Regions from separate parts of the Cellvibrio sp. GW822-FHT04B05 genome, predicted to be linked through region 1. Evidence: predicted binding sites of a transcription regulator. Region 1 holds the regulator's gene; each other region holds the start of a gene.
The links. Region 1 encodes PhoB, which activates phosphate uptake and scavenging genes when phosphate is short. Its sites were predicted from a motif close to TGTCATAAANNTGTAACA; they were not measured.

Region 1 (3,216 bases):
CGCAAGTCGAGCTAATAACACCCGTCCCATCAGCTCCTGTAGCAATGGCGGTGTCGACGCCCACCGAACCAGCCGTTGTGACAGAAAAAACAGGTTCACCCGCCAATTGGGCAAACGTTCACGCAGCAAAAATCATCAGGCGTGCAGCTGCGAAAACGGCAGAAAAAAGCCATTTTTCGGCCTATTTTCACCAAAAAGCGATTAATTATTGGCGCTTGACGCGCATGGATCGCCCCATAGGCACGCTCCTGTTGCTCTGGCCAACGCTCTGGGCGCTGTGGATTGCCGCGAAAGGTGTGCCCGGCACCAAGAACCTGGTGATTTTTGTATTGGGTGTGATAGTGATGCGCGCGGCCGGCTGCGTGATCAATGACTTTGCCGACCGCAAGATCGACGGCAAGGTTCTGCGCACCAAGAATCGCCCGCTCGCGACTGGCGCTGTCTCGGGCCGCGAAGCCATAGGCTTATTTGTTGCACTCTGCCTGATTGCCTTTACGCTGGTGCTGTTTACCGATCCGCTCACCATTAAATTGTCGGTCGGCGGGCTGCTGCTTGCGCTCTGCTATCCCTTTATGAAACGCCATACCCATCTGCCGCAAGTGGTGCTGGGCGCCGCCTTTGCCTGGGGTATACCCATGGCTTATGCCGCCGAGGCGGGCGGGTTGAACCAGCATATGTGGTTGATTTATCTCGCGGTGGTGTTGTGGACGGTGGCTTACGACACTTTTTATGCGATGGTTGACCGGGATGACGATTTGAAGATCGGAGTGAAATCCACCGCAATTTTATTTGGCGAACAGGACCGTGCCATCACTGGCATCCTGCAATTCCTGGCCCTGTACACCCTGTTCCTGGTCGGAAAACGCTTTGAACTGGGGGTTGCTTTCTACTTTGGGCTTGCTGTCGCGGCGGGCTTGTTCGTCTACCAGCAATGGCTGATCCGCTTCCGCGTACGCGAAGCCTGCTTCAAAGCCTTCCTCAATAACAACTGGGTGGGTGTGGCGATATTTGCCGGTATCGCCGTGGATTTTGCCCTACGCTAAGCAGTTGGAACGGCGCTGTTACCCATAGCGCTGCCCAATGGCCGGATTCTTTAGCAATCGCCCACATCCACTCAGGCGCTAAATTTTTACCCTGTCATAAATGTGTAACACTGAACTTATTTAATAAGCTGCAACAATAGCTTCACAAACCTGTGAAGCACCACGTGGTTTTTTCAGGCAGAACTTATATGACTGGTCGCAAAATCCTTATCGTCGATGATGAATCCGCAATCCGCGATATGCTGCGTGTGGCGCTGGAGATGGCTGAATATCAGGTCATGGAAGCGAGCAATGCCCAGGATGCGCACAGCATCATTATCGATGAAAAGCCTGACCTGATCCTGCTCGACTGGATGATGCCCGGCACCAGCGGTATCGAATTGGCGCGTCGCTTGAAGCGCGATGAAGTTACCGCCGGAACCCCGATCATCATGCTCACCGCCAAAGGTGAAGAGGACAACAAGATCCAGGGGCTGGAAGTCGGCGCCGATGATTACATCACCAAACCTTTTTCTCCCCGCGAATTGGTCGCACGCTTGAAAGCCGTATTGCGCCGCGCCGATCCGCAAATCAACTCCGCACCTATCCAGGTTCAGGGCCTGTGTCTCGACCCCGCCAGCCACCGAGTGACTATCAACAACCAATCGGTAGACATGGGGCCGACTGAATATCGCCTGCTGGAGTTTTTTCTCACTCACCAGGAAAGAGCCTATACTCGCAGCCAGTTGCTCGACCACGTGTGGGGCGGCAACGTGTATGTGGAAGAACGCACGGTCGATGTCCATATCCGCCGCCTGCGCAAAGCCCTTACGGTTGATGGCCATGAAGACCTGATCCAAACCGTACGCGGCACCGGCTATCGTTTTTCCACCCGTATTGAAGCCTGATACTGGCCAACCCGACGGGTTTAAAACTGCGAGGCTCCTCCGTTGTTAAAAGGTTTCAGCACTGAACTTCAGCGCATCCTGATTATTCTTGTGATCTGCAGCGTGATTGGTTTTTTCAGCGACCATTACTCACTGTGGATGCTACTGGGCTGTACAGCCTATATCGTCTGGATGCTGTGGCAAATGCGTCGTCTCAACCGATGGTTATTGCGACGGGAGACCGACCATCCGCCGGAAGCCAGCGGTATCTGGGGTCAGATTTTCGACAATATCTACCATCTACAACGCAACCAGCGCGCCGAAAAAGAAAACTTGCAGGCGGTCATCAAGCGTATCCAGGAAATCAGTTCTGCGTTAAAAGATGGACTGGTGATTCTTGATGCGCGCGGCCACCTGGATTTCTGGAACCCCGCGGCACACCGCATGCTTGCCCTCAATACCAAAGACCAGGGGCAGTCGGTAATCAACTTTATCCGTCACCCCAAATTCGTCAGTTATTTTGAGGAAGGCAATTACGAGGAGCCACTGGAACTGCCCTCGCCGCGCTTTCCCTCCAAACACCTGCAATTCCAGATCACTACTTTTGGCAAGCATGAGCGTTTGATCGTCGTGCGCGATGTAACCCAACTGCACAATCTGGAAAAGATGCGCCAGGATTTCGTTGCCAACGTCTCCCACGAATTGCGCACCCCATTGACGGTGATCAACGGCTATGTGGAAACCCTCGCCGACAACAATACAACGCCGAGCTGGAACAAACCCTTGCAACAGATGCAGCAACAGGCAAAGCGCATGTCGCTGTTAATTAACGATTTGCTGGTGCTCTCCAAACTCGAAACTACTGAAGCGGGTCACAACCACAAAACGATCAACATCGACCAACTACTTACCGTGGTGAAAAGCGAGGCAGAAGTCCTGAGCAAAGACAAAGCGCAGGAATTGACGCTGACCTGCGATAACACCATCAAACCTTTGTTGTTCTATGGTAACGAGAAGGAGTTGCACAGCGCCTTTTCCAACCTGGTCACTAACGCCATCAAATACACACCCGATAATGGCGTGGTAAAAGTGCGCCTCTGGCAGGATCAAAAACACTTCTATGTCGCCGTCAGCGATAATGGCCCCGGCATTGAAGCGCAACATCTTCCCCGTTTGACCGAGCGCTTTTATCGGGTCGATGCCAGCCGTAATAGTGGCACCGGTGGAACCGGTTTAGGTCTGGCAATTGTGAAACACGTGCTGATGCGTCACGACGCCGAATTAAAAATTACCAGCGAAATCGGTAA
Region 2 (3,216 bases), on a different contig from region 1:
GTTCCGTGAGCGAACTGTTCCGTATGGTGCTCGCCCTCGAATATCGCGGCTTTATCACCCAGATGCCCGATGGTCGCGATGGCTATATGCTTACCAATAAACTTTTCACCCTTGGCATTTCACAGGGCACCGCCAAAACCCTGCTGGAAGTTGCACTGCCGGTGATGAAGGAATTGACCCGCGAGCTGGGCCAATCCTGCCATTTGGTTGTGCCCTCAGGTGATCAGATCGTGGTGGTTGCACGGCTTGAAAGTCCGATGGATCTCGGGTTCTCGGTCCGTGTTGGCTACCGCCGCCGCTTGATCGACACCAACTCCGGCGCGCTGCTCTACGGTTTTGCGACGCCTGATGTACAAGCTGGTTGGCTGCCGCTGCTATCCGCAACTGTGGATCTGGAACGCATCGAGCGTTTCCTCGCCAAGGCGCGCAAAGGGGTTGATCTGGGCTACATCCAGCTCGCCAGTGATTTCGTTGATGGCGTGACGGATTTTTGCGTACCGATCATCGGTGTGCATGGTGCATCAGCAGTGCTGATCATTCCGTTTATCCATATCAAATCCCAAGCGATCAGCACTGAGCGTGTATTGGAGCGCTTGCTGCAAGCGGCGGACAAAATCTCCCGTGGGTTGATCGACTGACGGTTTTTTCTCAAAGCGTTTACCCTCAACCAAAAATAATGAAAAGGTTATGCATTGATGGCTACCGCATCAGATCCCATTTGAAAAAGCTGATGAAATAACTGCATCATCGGCGCCTGCGGGCGCCGATTTTTTTCTGCCTTTTTCCATTCTCCCTCTCGCATAGCATCCTTCACTGTGTGTCATTCTGCTGTCACAAAGCCGTCATATAGTCCTTGCCTTCATTGATTGGTGGGTAGCAAATCAGCGATCCACCAATTCGGTTTTAGCGTTTAGCAGAGAGCCTTTATGTCCCCCAAATCCCATAAACATATGCATTACAACGTGGCGTTGGTTGATAAATTATGGAATTTAAAACGCTTGTGCGAAGCCCATTTAAAAATGCACATTCCGTTAAATATGGTTTTAAAGGATGAAGAATACCGCGCGGAGTTATTGGAAAAAGCCCTGAGTGTAAATAATGAAGAGCTCACCCAGTTGGTATGGGATGTGCGTCAGATGGAAGATAATATCGTCACGGCGACTCATACGGGCGATGAATTTAAGCCAAAGAAAAAAAGTCGTGCGGGTATTCGGTTAAATGTAATTTCAGCAATCTCCTGTTCATTATTATTGGTGCTTTGTGGCTATCTGCTGCGTTCATTTTTGCCCTTGAATGCGGGTGAAGTGTTTGTGCTTGAGGCAGTGACCGGTGCACAGATTAAATCAGCGGTACAGCAACCAGCGTATATTCCCGGCAGCCCGGTCACGCGTGCGAGCAAGCCGTTATTCCGTGTCCACGGTTCCAATACCCTGGGCGAAAAATTAGCGCCGCGGTTGGTTGAATCCTATTTTATGGCGCGTGGGGCGGCCAATATTAAAACTGAACAGGGTAAAAATCCGGTAGAGAAAACAGTGAGTGCCGAGCTGAATGGACGCATCGAATTTGTTGAGATCCACGCACACGGTTCAAGTACTGCATTTACTGATTTGCATCAGGGAAGAGCAGAATTGGGCATGTCGTCACGTAAGGTGAAAGAGCAGGAGCGCGAGCTGCTGCTGGAATCCAGTGGTGATCTGAGCGAGGCTGGTAGTGAACACATTATCGGTTTGGATGGATTGGCAATTATCATCAATACGAATAATCCGCTGACCAATTTATCGATTCCACAATTGGTAAAAATATTCTCCGGTGAGGTGAATAACTGGTCGCAACTTGGTGGTAAGAATTTACCGATCACCTTGTATGCCCGCGATGAAAATTCCGGTACCTGGGATTCGTTTAAAAGCATGGTGTTGGACCCTGCCAAAGTATCGCTTGCAGCTAATGCCAAGCGCTTTGAATCCAGTACCGAGCTTTCCGATACAGTGGCAAAAGATGAGGGCGCTGTAGGTTTTATCGGCTTGCCTTATGTGCGGCGCGCAAAATTAGTGGCGATCTCCAACACCAACGATTCCAAAGCTATTTTGCCTACGCATTTTACCGTGAGCACAGAAGACTATCCGCTCGCACGGCGTTTATTCTTCTATTTGCCGCAGAAAAATATTAATGGTGATGCAGAAGAGTTCGTCAATTTCAGTGAAACAGAGCGCGGTCAAAGTATCGTCGAAGATATTGGCCTGGTATCGCAAAATATTAAAACCGGGCAGCCATTCAACAATAATTTTTACCCGGAAGATATGCGCAGCTTGACTGTCCGCTCGCAACGCTTGTCGATTAACTTTCGTTTTAAAGATGGTAGCGATGAGTTGGACACCAAAAGTATCAGCGATCTTGAGCGATTGGTGAAGTATGTAGAAACCAATTCACCCAAACGTGTGCAGTTATTTGGTTTCTCCGATAGTGAAGGCGATAAAGCGCAAAATGCGGAATTGTCATTGCGTCGCGCGAAAGTGGTAGAGCAGCAATTAATCGCGCGAGGTATTTATCCATTAGTCGCCCGTGGCATGGGTGAAGAAGCACCGCTGGCGAGCAGTAACTCGGAAGAGGGGCGCCGGATGAATCGCCGTGTTGAGGTGTGGATTTTGTAAGCCAGGTTGTTAAAACGGATCTGATAAAAAGCCCGGAGGGATAATATCCCTCCGGGCTTTTTATACTGCGGTTTATTTGAGTTTAAAAAATTCCATCATTTGCTGTAATTGTAATGCCTGGCTGGTGAGTTCTTCTGAAGTGGAATAAAGCTCCTCTGCCGATGAAGAATTTTGTTGGGTGGCCACACTGATTTGCGATATGGCGGTGGTGATTTGATTGGCGCCCATGGTTTGCTCATCGCTTGCGGCAGAAATTTCCTGCACCAAATCGGCGGTCTTGCGAATAGCGGGAACAATTTCATCCAGCAGTTGCCCAGCGCTCTCGGCAAGTTTTACCGAGCCACCAGCCAGTTCGCCAATTTCTTTTGCCGCTGTTTGGCTGCGCCCTGCAAGCTTGCGCACTTCACTGGCAACCACGGCAAAACCGCGGCCGTGTTCACCGGCGCGCCCGGCTTCAATGGCGGCATTTAAGGCGAGTAAATTGGTTTGGTAGGCAATGTCATCGATCACGCTGATCTTCTGTGCAATTTTGCGCATGGCATCAACGGTATTTTTTACCGCATCGCCG
Region 3 (3,216 bases), on a different contig from region 1:
TGTCAACATGGGCAAGCTGTACCAGCAATTAAACAGCGAAAGTTTTGCCATCGTATTGCGCCGGTTTGAAAAACAATTGCAGGGCGTATTAAATTTATACAGCGGCCAGCGCCAGATGTTATCCGGTGAAACCCTGATTATCGATTTCACCGGCGAAGCATTTTACGAATGCAGTTTCCGCGCAGTGTGTGCAGCGCAATTATTAAATAGCCTCACCGCCAAAAGCCCGAGCCCGCGTTTGCATTTGGCAGCAGCGGTACATGAATTATCGGCACCGGTAAGTTCCAATAAATCGCTGCTGAAAGATTTTGTGGTGCAACACAACAATCATTTAAAACCGGATAAGGGCGAGATCCTGATTAGCCAGCGTTTGATTGACAACGATTTACAGGAACATCTGGATATCGTTAGTGACAGCGGAAAATTAGTGGGATTAAAAGCGCCTTATGCTTCATTGTTAGCAAAGCAGGAAGAGCAATTGGTTGGGGCGACAGTTTCTTAATTATTCTTATAGAGGATTGCGGTGCTCTATGGGAGACACGCCGTAAATACCCCCAAGCGGGACCGGCCAGCAATAAATTACTGGCGTTTCGTTGCACACATCGCCTGCGATGAAAGCGCACAACTTCACCCTTGTAGGCTCGACTGCTGCATCCATGCAGCAGACGGTCTCGCACAGGACACCGCAATCCACCGGCAAAATTTTCGCAGCAAGTGGTTTACGCTGTCACATATCTGCAACCAATCCATCACATAACCGTCATCCCACAGTCATAACCTTGCGCTATCGCCCATCGCAAGGTTATGACTACCATGCTCAATATCGAAGAATCCCTCACTAATAAATTCCCGGGCTTTACCCAACAATCGCCCATTGTCCGCAACTCCACCTTGAGCCTGTTGCGCAGGCTTACCCACGAGCGGGAAATCAATGCATTTTTGCACGAGCACGAAGGCAATCGCGGTATCGATTTTATCGATCGCATTTTTGAATATTTTAATTTCAGCTACAGCATCTCCCAACGTGAGCGTAACAATATTCCGGCGCAGGGCCGGGTAATTATTATTGCCAACCATCCAATCGGTTCACTCGATGGCTTGGCCTTGGTGCGTTTGGTAAGCGAAGTTCGCAAGGATGTCAAAATCATCGCCAACGATATGCTGATGGCTTTTGAACCACTGCATGATTTGCTGCTGCCGCTCGACAACATGACGCGCGCTGCTTACAAACAAAGTTACAAAAATATCCTGCAAGCGCTTAATAACGATGAAGCGGTGATTATTTTTCCAGCCGGCGAAGTTTCCCGCGCTAGCCCTACCGGTATTAAAGATGGTAAATGGCAAGCGGGGTTTTTGCACTTTGCGCGCAAAACCAATGCGCCGCTGTTACCGATATTTATCTCAGCCAAAAATTCCATGCTGTTCTACAGCGCCTCAATGATTTTCAAACCGCTTGCCACTGCCCTGCTCGCCCATGAAATGTTTAACAAGCGCTCGGCAGAAATTAAATTTCGCGTGGGTGAACTTATTCCACAGCATGCGCTGGAATCGGATCAGCTTGCCGACAAGGCACTGATCAAGCGCCTTAAAAAACATGTGTACAAAATCGGTAAGGGACTTTCATCCAAAAAAAATAGTCCGCCGGTTTTTGTAACGGAAAAAACCATTGCTCACCCGGAAGATCGCTCCGCACTTAAAAAAGAATTTAAAACTGCACAAGTTATCGGCAATACCCGCGATAACCACATTATCTATTTATGCGATTACAACCAGCATCCCGTTGTGCTGCGCGAAGTTGGCCGCTTGCGCGAACAGACATTCCGGTTAGTTGGTGAGGGTACCGGCAGCCGCCGCGATCTGGACAAATACGATCATTACTATCGCCATTTAGTCTTGTGGGATGAAGAAAAACTGTGCATCGCCGGCGCTTATCGCTTGGGTGAAGCACACAAACTGATGAAGAAAAAAGGCGCAGGTTCGCTCTACACCGCCGAGCTGTTTGATTTCCATTCCTCGCTCACACCCTATTTGGAGCAGGGATTGGAATTAGGTCGCAGTTTTGTGCATCCTGATTATTGGGGCAAAGCCAGCCTCGATTATTTATGGCAAGGTCTGGGCGCTTATTTGCAGCACCACCCGCAAGTACGCTATGTATTTGGACCCGTGAGCATGAGTGCGCAGTATCCAAAACCACTGCGCGATTTATTGGTGTTTTATTACGAGCGTTATTTTTTAAAAGGCCATAGTGAATTAAAAAATAGCAGCGATAGCGAAGGCACTTTTGCAGATGGAAAACATCCGTATGAAATTGATGAAGATGTATTGATCGAACTGCAACACCGGTTTGCCAGGCTCGATAGCGATCAAGGTTTTGATCTATTACAGGAAGAGTTTAAAAAACACGATTGCAAAATTCCGGTTCTATTCAAACAATATGCAGGGCTGTATGACGAAGGTGGTTACCATTTGCTCGCCTTCAGTGTGGACTCGGAATTTGGTAATTGTGTCGATGGTTTATTTATGGGCGATTTGACCAGCATGAAAGCGGCAAAACGCGCGCGTTATTTGTCATCCAAGGATCAATCCCCCGTTGGGGTAAAATCTGAAGCCGGCGAAAAATCATTCGGCTGAAACCAATAGCGCGGATTTTTTTCATCGGAAAAAGCTGGCAAATGATGATTCGGGAGCACCAGTAATCGCGTGCCCTCATTCCCGCGCAGAGGAAACGCACGGCTGGTGTGCTCTTGCTGCTGCATATAGGCAATAAGCTCACCGTCATCAATCATTTTTTCCAAGCCATCCTGCAACCATTGCGCCAGCACTTTATTTTTCTGATGTACATAAAAATAGGTTGCGAAGGGGTAATGCAAGATTAGCGGTTCATATACAACCAGATCCGGATATGTAGCGGCGCGCTTGGCCATTTCAATTTTCCCTTGATGGAAACCGCGCGGAAAATAATCGCAGCGTCCGGCAACCAATTGTTTAAATAAACTTTCATAATTAACACTGGTCGCCAAATTGAGTTTTGCATCGCGCAATATCTCGGTGTCACCCCACTGCGCGCCTTGGCAGGCTTTAAGTTTGGCCAAATCTGCTACCGTTTTTATCGCATCAAAATCCGCCACCCGCTCTTTACGAATAATAAATTGGCGATAACCCACTAAACCGCGTTCAAGTGGCACAGGCACCACCAGCAAGCCACGAGCACGCTCT
Region 4 (3,216 bases), on a different contig from region 1:
CCACAGCCGCCCGTACCTCCAACATCGCCTGTTACACCAACTCCTATCAATAAAGCATCCAGTGATGCCGCTGCAGCGAAGCGGCCGGGATTGCGCGTCGTCAAATGACGTTTGCTTTTCAGTTTGTGACGTTTGTGAGACACATTTGTGACAGCAATGTCTGTTGGTCATATAACTGTCATATTCGATGGGTAAAGTAATCATCAGTGGAGAGGAAAGACGCCTCGCCATACACCAGACAAGAATTCTTTACTCACGATGACTAACGGAGCGCTCTATGAACGCTATGAAAATTATCAAAGGACTGGCAATCGCCGGTTCTATGGTTTGCGCCGCTGCGCTGCACGCCGCTGTTGATCCTAAATTACCTGATTACAAAGTAGCTACCGGCGTTTCAGGAAACGTAAACTCAATCGGTTCAGATACCCTGAACAACCTGATGACCTTATGGGCTGAAGATTTCAAAAAATCTTACCCTAACGTCAATATCCAAATTCAAGGTGCCGGTTCGTCAACTGCGCCACCGGCGTTGACTGAAGGCACTGCTAACTTCGGCCCAATGAGCCGTGCGATGAAAGCGGAAGAGATCCAGGCGTTTGAAGCAAAACACGGTTACAAGCCTACTGCTGTACCGGTGGCAATCGACGTTCTCGCGGTATACGTAAATAAAGACAACCCGATTAAAGGTTTGAGCCTGCAGCAAGTAGATGCGATTTTCTCGGCTACCCGCAAATGCGGTGCACCGAAAGACATTACCCGTTGGGGTGAGTTGGGTTTGACTGGCACATGGGTTAACCGCGATTTCACTCTGTATAGCCGTAACGCTGTATCAGGTACCTACGGTTACTTTAAAGATGAAGCCTTGTGTAAAGGTGACTTCAAAGCTGGTATCAACGAGCAACCAGGTTCAGCGTCAGTGGTGCAAGGTGTTTCTGAATCGATTAACGGTATCGGTTACTCAGGTATTGGTTACATCACTTCAGGCGTAAAGGCGATTCCTTTGTCGAAGAAAGATGGCCAGCCTTTTGTTACTGCAGAAGCGTCCCACGCATTGGATGGCAGTTATCCTTTGGCGCGTGTGCTTTACGTTTATATCAACAAGCACCCGAATCGCCCACTTGATGCATTGCAATTGGAATTCATCAAGTTGGTACTGTCCAAGCGCGGTCAGGAAACGGTAGTACGCGATGGCTACATTCCATTGCCAGCAACCATGGCAAACAAGGCGTTGGCTGACTTGCAAAAATAGTTCACCCCTGTGGTGACCAAAAACCGCCGACTAGCTCGGCGGTTTTTTTATAAGCGTTCATTGTAATGTGACAGTTAGATGACAGGAATAGGGTGCTTTGTAACAAAAGTGTCATCATGGCTTGCTAGCATTTCCGTGCCAGCAGTTTAATCGAGTGAGTAGACCATGTCAGAACCCACTGTATCGGTAAGACAAACGACCAGTTTGATGCCGACCTCCGAACAACGCAGCCGCTTGCGTCGTATTCGTAAACTCAAAGACTCCATCTCTCGCTACGGTGTTATGACGGCGGGTATGGCAGTTGTATTCTCTCTGGGTTTGATTTTCTTTTACTTATTCTCTGAGGTGGCGCCACTGTTTCGCGGTGCATCAGTCGAAGTGGTCAAGACCTATGATCAAGCCGAGTTACATCAGATAGCCAATGACAATACCGAATTTTTAACGCTCGAACGCTACGAGGAAATTGGCGGTAGCTTCAAGCGCAGTGGTGCGGTGAATTTCTTTAACGTTAACGATGGCAGAACCATCCTTGAAGCCCGGTTGCCAAAAAGTGAGGACGCCGAGTTTGCCAGTGTGGCGACCAGTACTGCCGATCATGGTTTGATTGCTTACGGTTACAGCAATGGTGAAGTGGCGGTGATCAAAACCAACTACTCACTCAGTTACCCGCAAGACAAACGTTTGATCACTCCAGGTTTGTTAAACCCATTGGGCGAAGCACCTATCCGTTTGGATGAACAGGGTGCAGCGCTGAAAGTGTTGGCAATTCAGGAGACATCCGGCGGTATTCTGATTGGTACAGTGACCGCGGACAACCGGTTGGTACTCGGCGTATTTAGCAGTAGTACCAACATGATTACTGGCGAATCCAGCCTCACGCAGGAAGTATTTACCCTGCCACCTTTGCCCGCCGGCACAAATGCGATCGCAATGCAAATTGATGAAACTGCACAGCACCTGGTGATTGCGACTGATACATCACAGATCCTGTTATACAAAATTATCAATCCTGCTGCCGCAGAGCGCAAAGAAGCAGTCACAGTCAGCGGAGGAAAAATTACGACGCTGCAATTTTTAGTGGGCACCGGCTCACTGGTAGTCGGCACCGATAAGGGTGCGGTTAGCCAATGGTTTTTAGTGCGCGATGCAAGCAATGAATACCATGTTGAATTTGTGCGTGACTTCGATTCCCTGCCTGGCGCTATTACCACCGTCGCACCGGAATTCTCCCGTCGCGGTTTTTGGGTTGGTGATGATAAAGGCAACATTGGCATTTATTTCGGTACCTCCGAGCGTACGCTGCTGATCAAATCGATGGGCAAACAACCGATCCGCAACATTGCCATTTCTCCCATCAACAATCGCGCACTGTTAATTGATGCTGATAAAAAAGTAGCAGTTGCCGATGTGTGGAATAAACATCCGGAAGTATCTTTCAGCTCGCTATGGGAAAAAGTTTGGTACGAGGGCCGCGAAGCGCCGGAATATATTTGGCAAGCGTCTTCCGGTAGCGATAACTTCGAAGCCAAAATGAGTTTTGTTCCACTTTCGCTGGGTACATTGAAAGCAGCGTTTTTTGCGATTCTGTTTGCTGTGCCGCTGGGCGTCATGGGGGCAATTTATACCGCGTATTTTATGACGCCGAAATTGCGCGGCGTAGTAAAGCCCGCGATTGAAATTATGGCGGCATTGCCCACGGTAATTCTCGGGTTCCTTGCCGGTTTGTGGCTCGCACCTTTTATGGAAAATCACTTGCCCGCGATTTTCAGTATTCTGATTTTATTGCCGGTTATTATGTTGATCACCGGGTTTATCTGGAGCCGCTTCCCTGAGTCAATTCGCACACGTATTCCGGAAGGATGGGAAGCGGCCATTCTGGTGGTACCTATTATTTTGACGGTCTGGGCCTGCGTTGCTATGAGTCCTTTTGCTGAAATCTGGTTTTTTGATGGCAGCATGCGTCAATG

Region 2: AC1RJL_RS01915 (substrate-binding domain-containing protein) is a predicted target of PhoB. The motif match lies at 819-836, and genes of this name have one in related genera.
Region 3: olsF (bifunctional ornithine lipid synthase OlsF) is a predicted target of PhoB. The motif match lies at 726-743, and genes of this name have one in related genera.
Region 4: AC1RJL_RS02325 (ABC transporter permease subunit) is a predicted target of PhoB. The motif match lies at 1,316-1,333, and genes of this name have one in related genera.

The regions. Positions count from the first base shown of each region.
Region 1 covers NZ_JBXAMU010000003.1:60,615-63,830, reverse strand. The annotation lists gene ubiA (4-hydroxybenzoate octaprenyltransferase) at 45-1,043, shown strand; gene phoB (phosphate regulon transcriptional regulator PhoB) at 1,232-1,930, shown strand; gene phoR (phosphate regulon sensor histidine kinase PhoR) at 1,973-3,216, shown strand, end outside.
Region 2 covers NZ_JBXAMU010000001.1:487,385-490,600, forward strand. The annotation lists gene AC1RJL_RS01910 (IclR family transcriptional regulator) at 1-638, shown strand, start outside; gene AC1RJL_RS01915 (substrate-binding domain-containing protein) at 927-2,648, shown strand; gene AC1RJL_RS01920 (methyl-accepting chemotaxis protein) at 2,721-3,216, opposite strand, start outside.
Region 3 covers NZ_JBXAMU010000002.1:986,510-989,725, forward strand. The annotation lists gene AC1RJL_RS09740 (hypothetical protein) at 1-502, shown strand, start outside; gene olsF (bifunctional ornithine lipid synthase OlsF) at 814-2,631, shown strand; gene AC1RJL_RS09750 (substrate-binding periplasmic protein) at 2,580-3,216, opposite strand, start outside.
Region 4 covers NZ_JBXAMU010000001.1:573,561-576,776, forward strand. The annotation lists gene AC1RJL_RS02315 (ClpXP protease specificity-enhancing factor) at 1-108, shown strand, start outside; gene AC1RJL_RS02320 (PstS family phosphate ABC transporter substrate-binding protein) at 278-1,249, shown strand; gene AC1RJL_RS02325 (ABC transporter permease subunit) at 1,415-3,216, shown strand, end outside.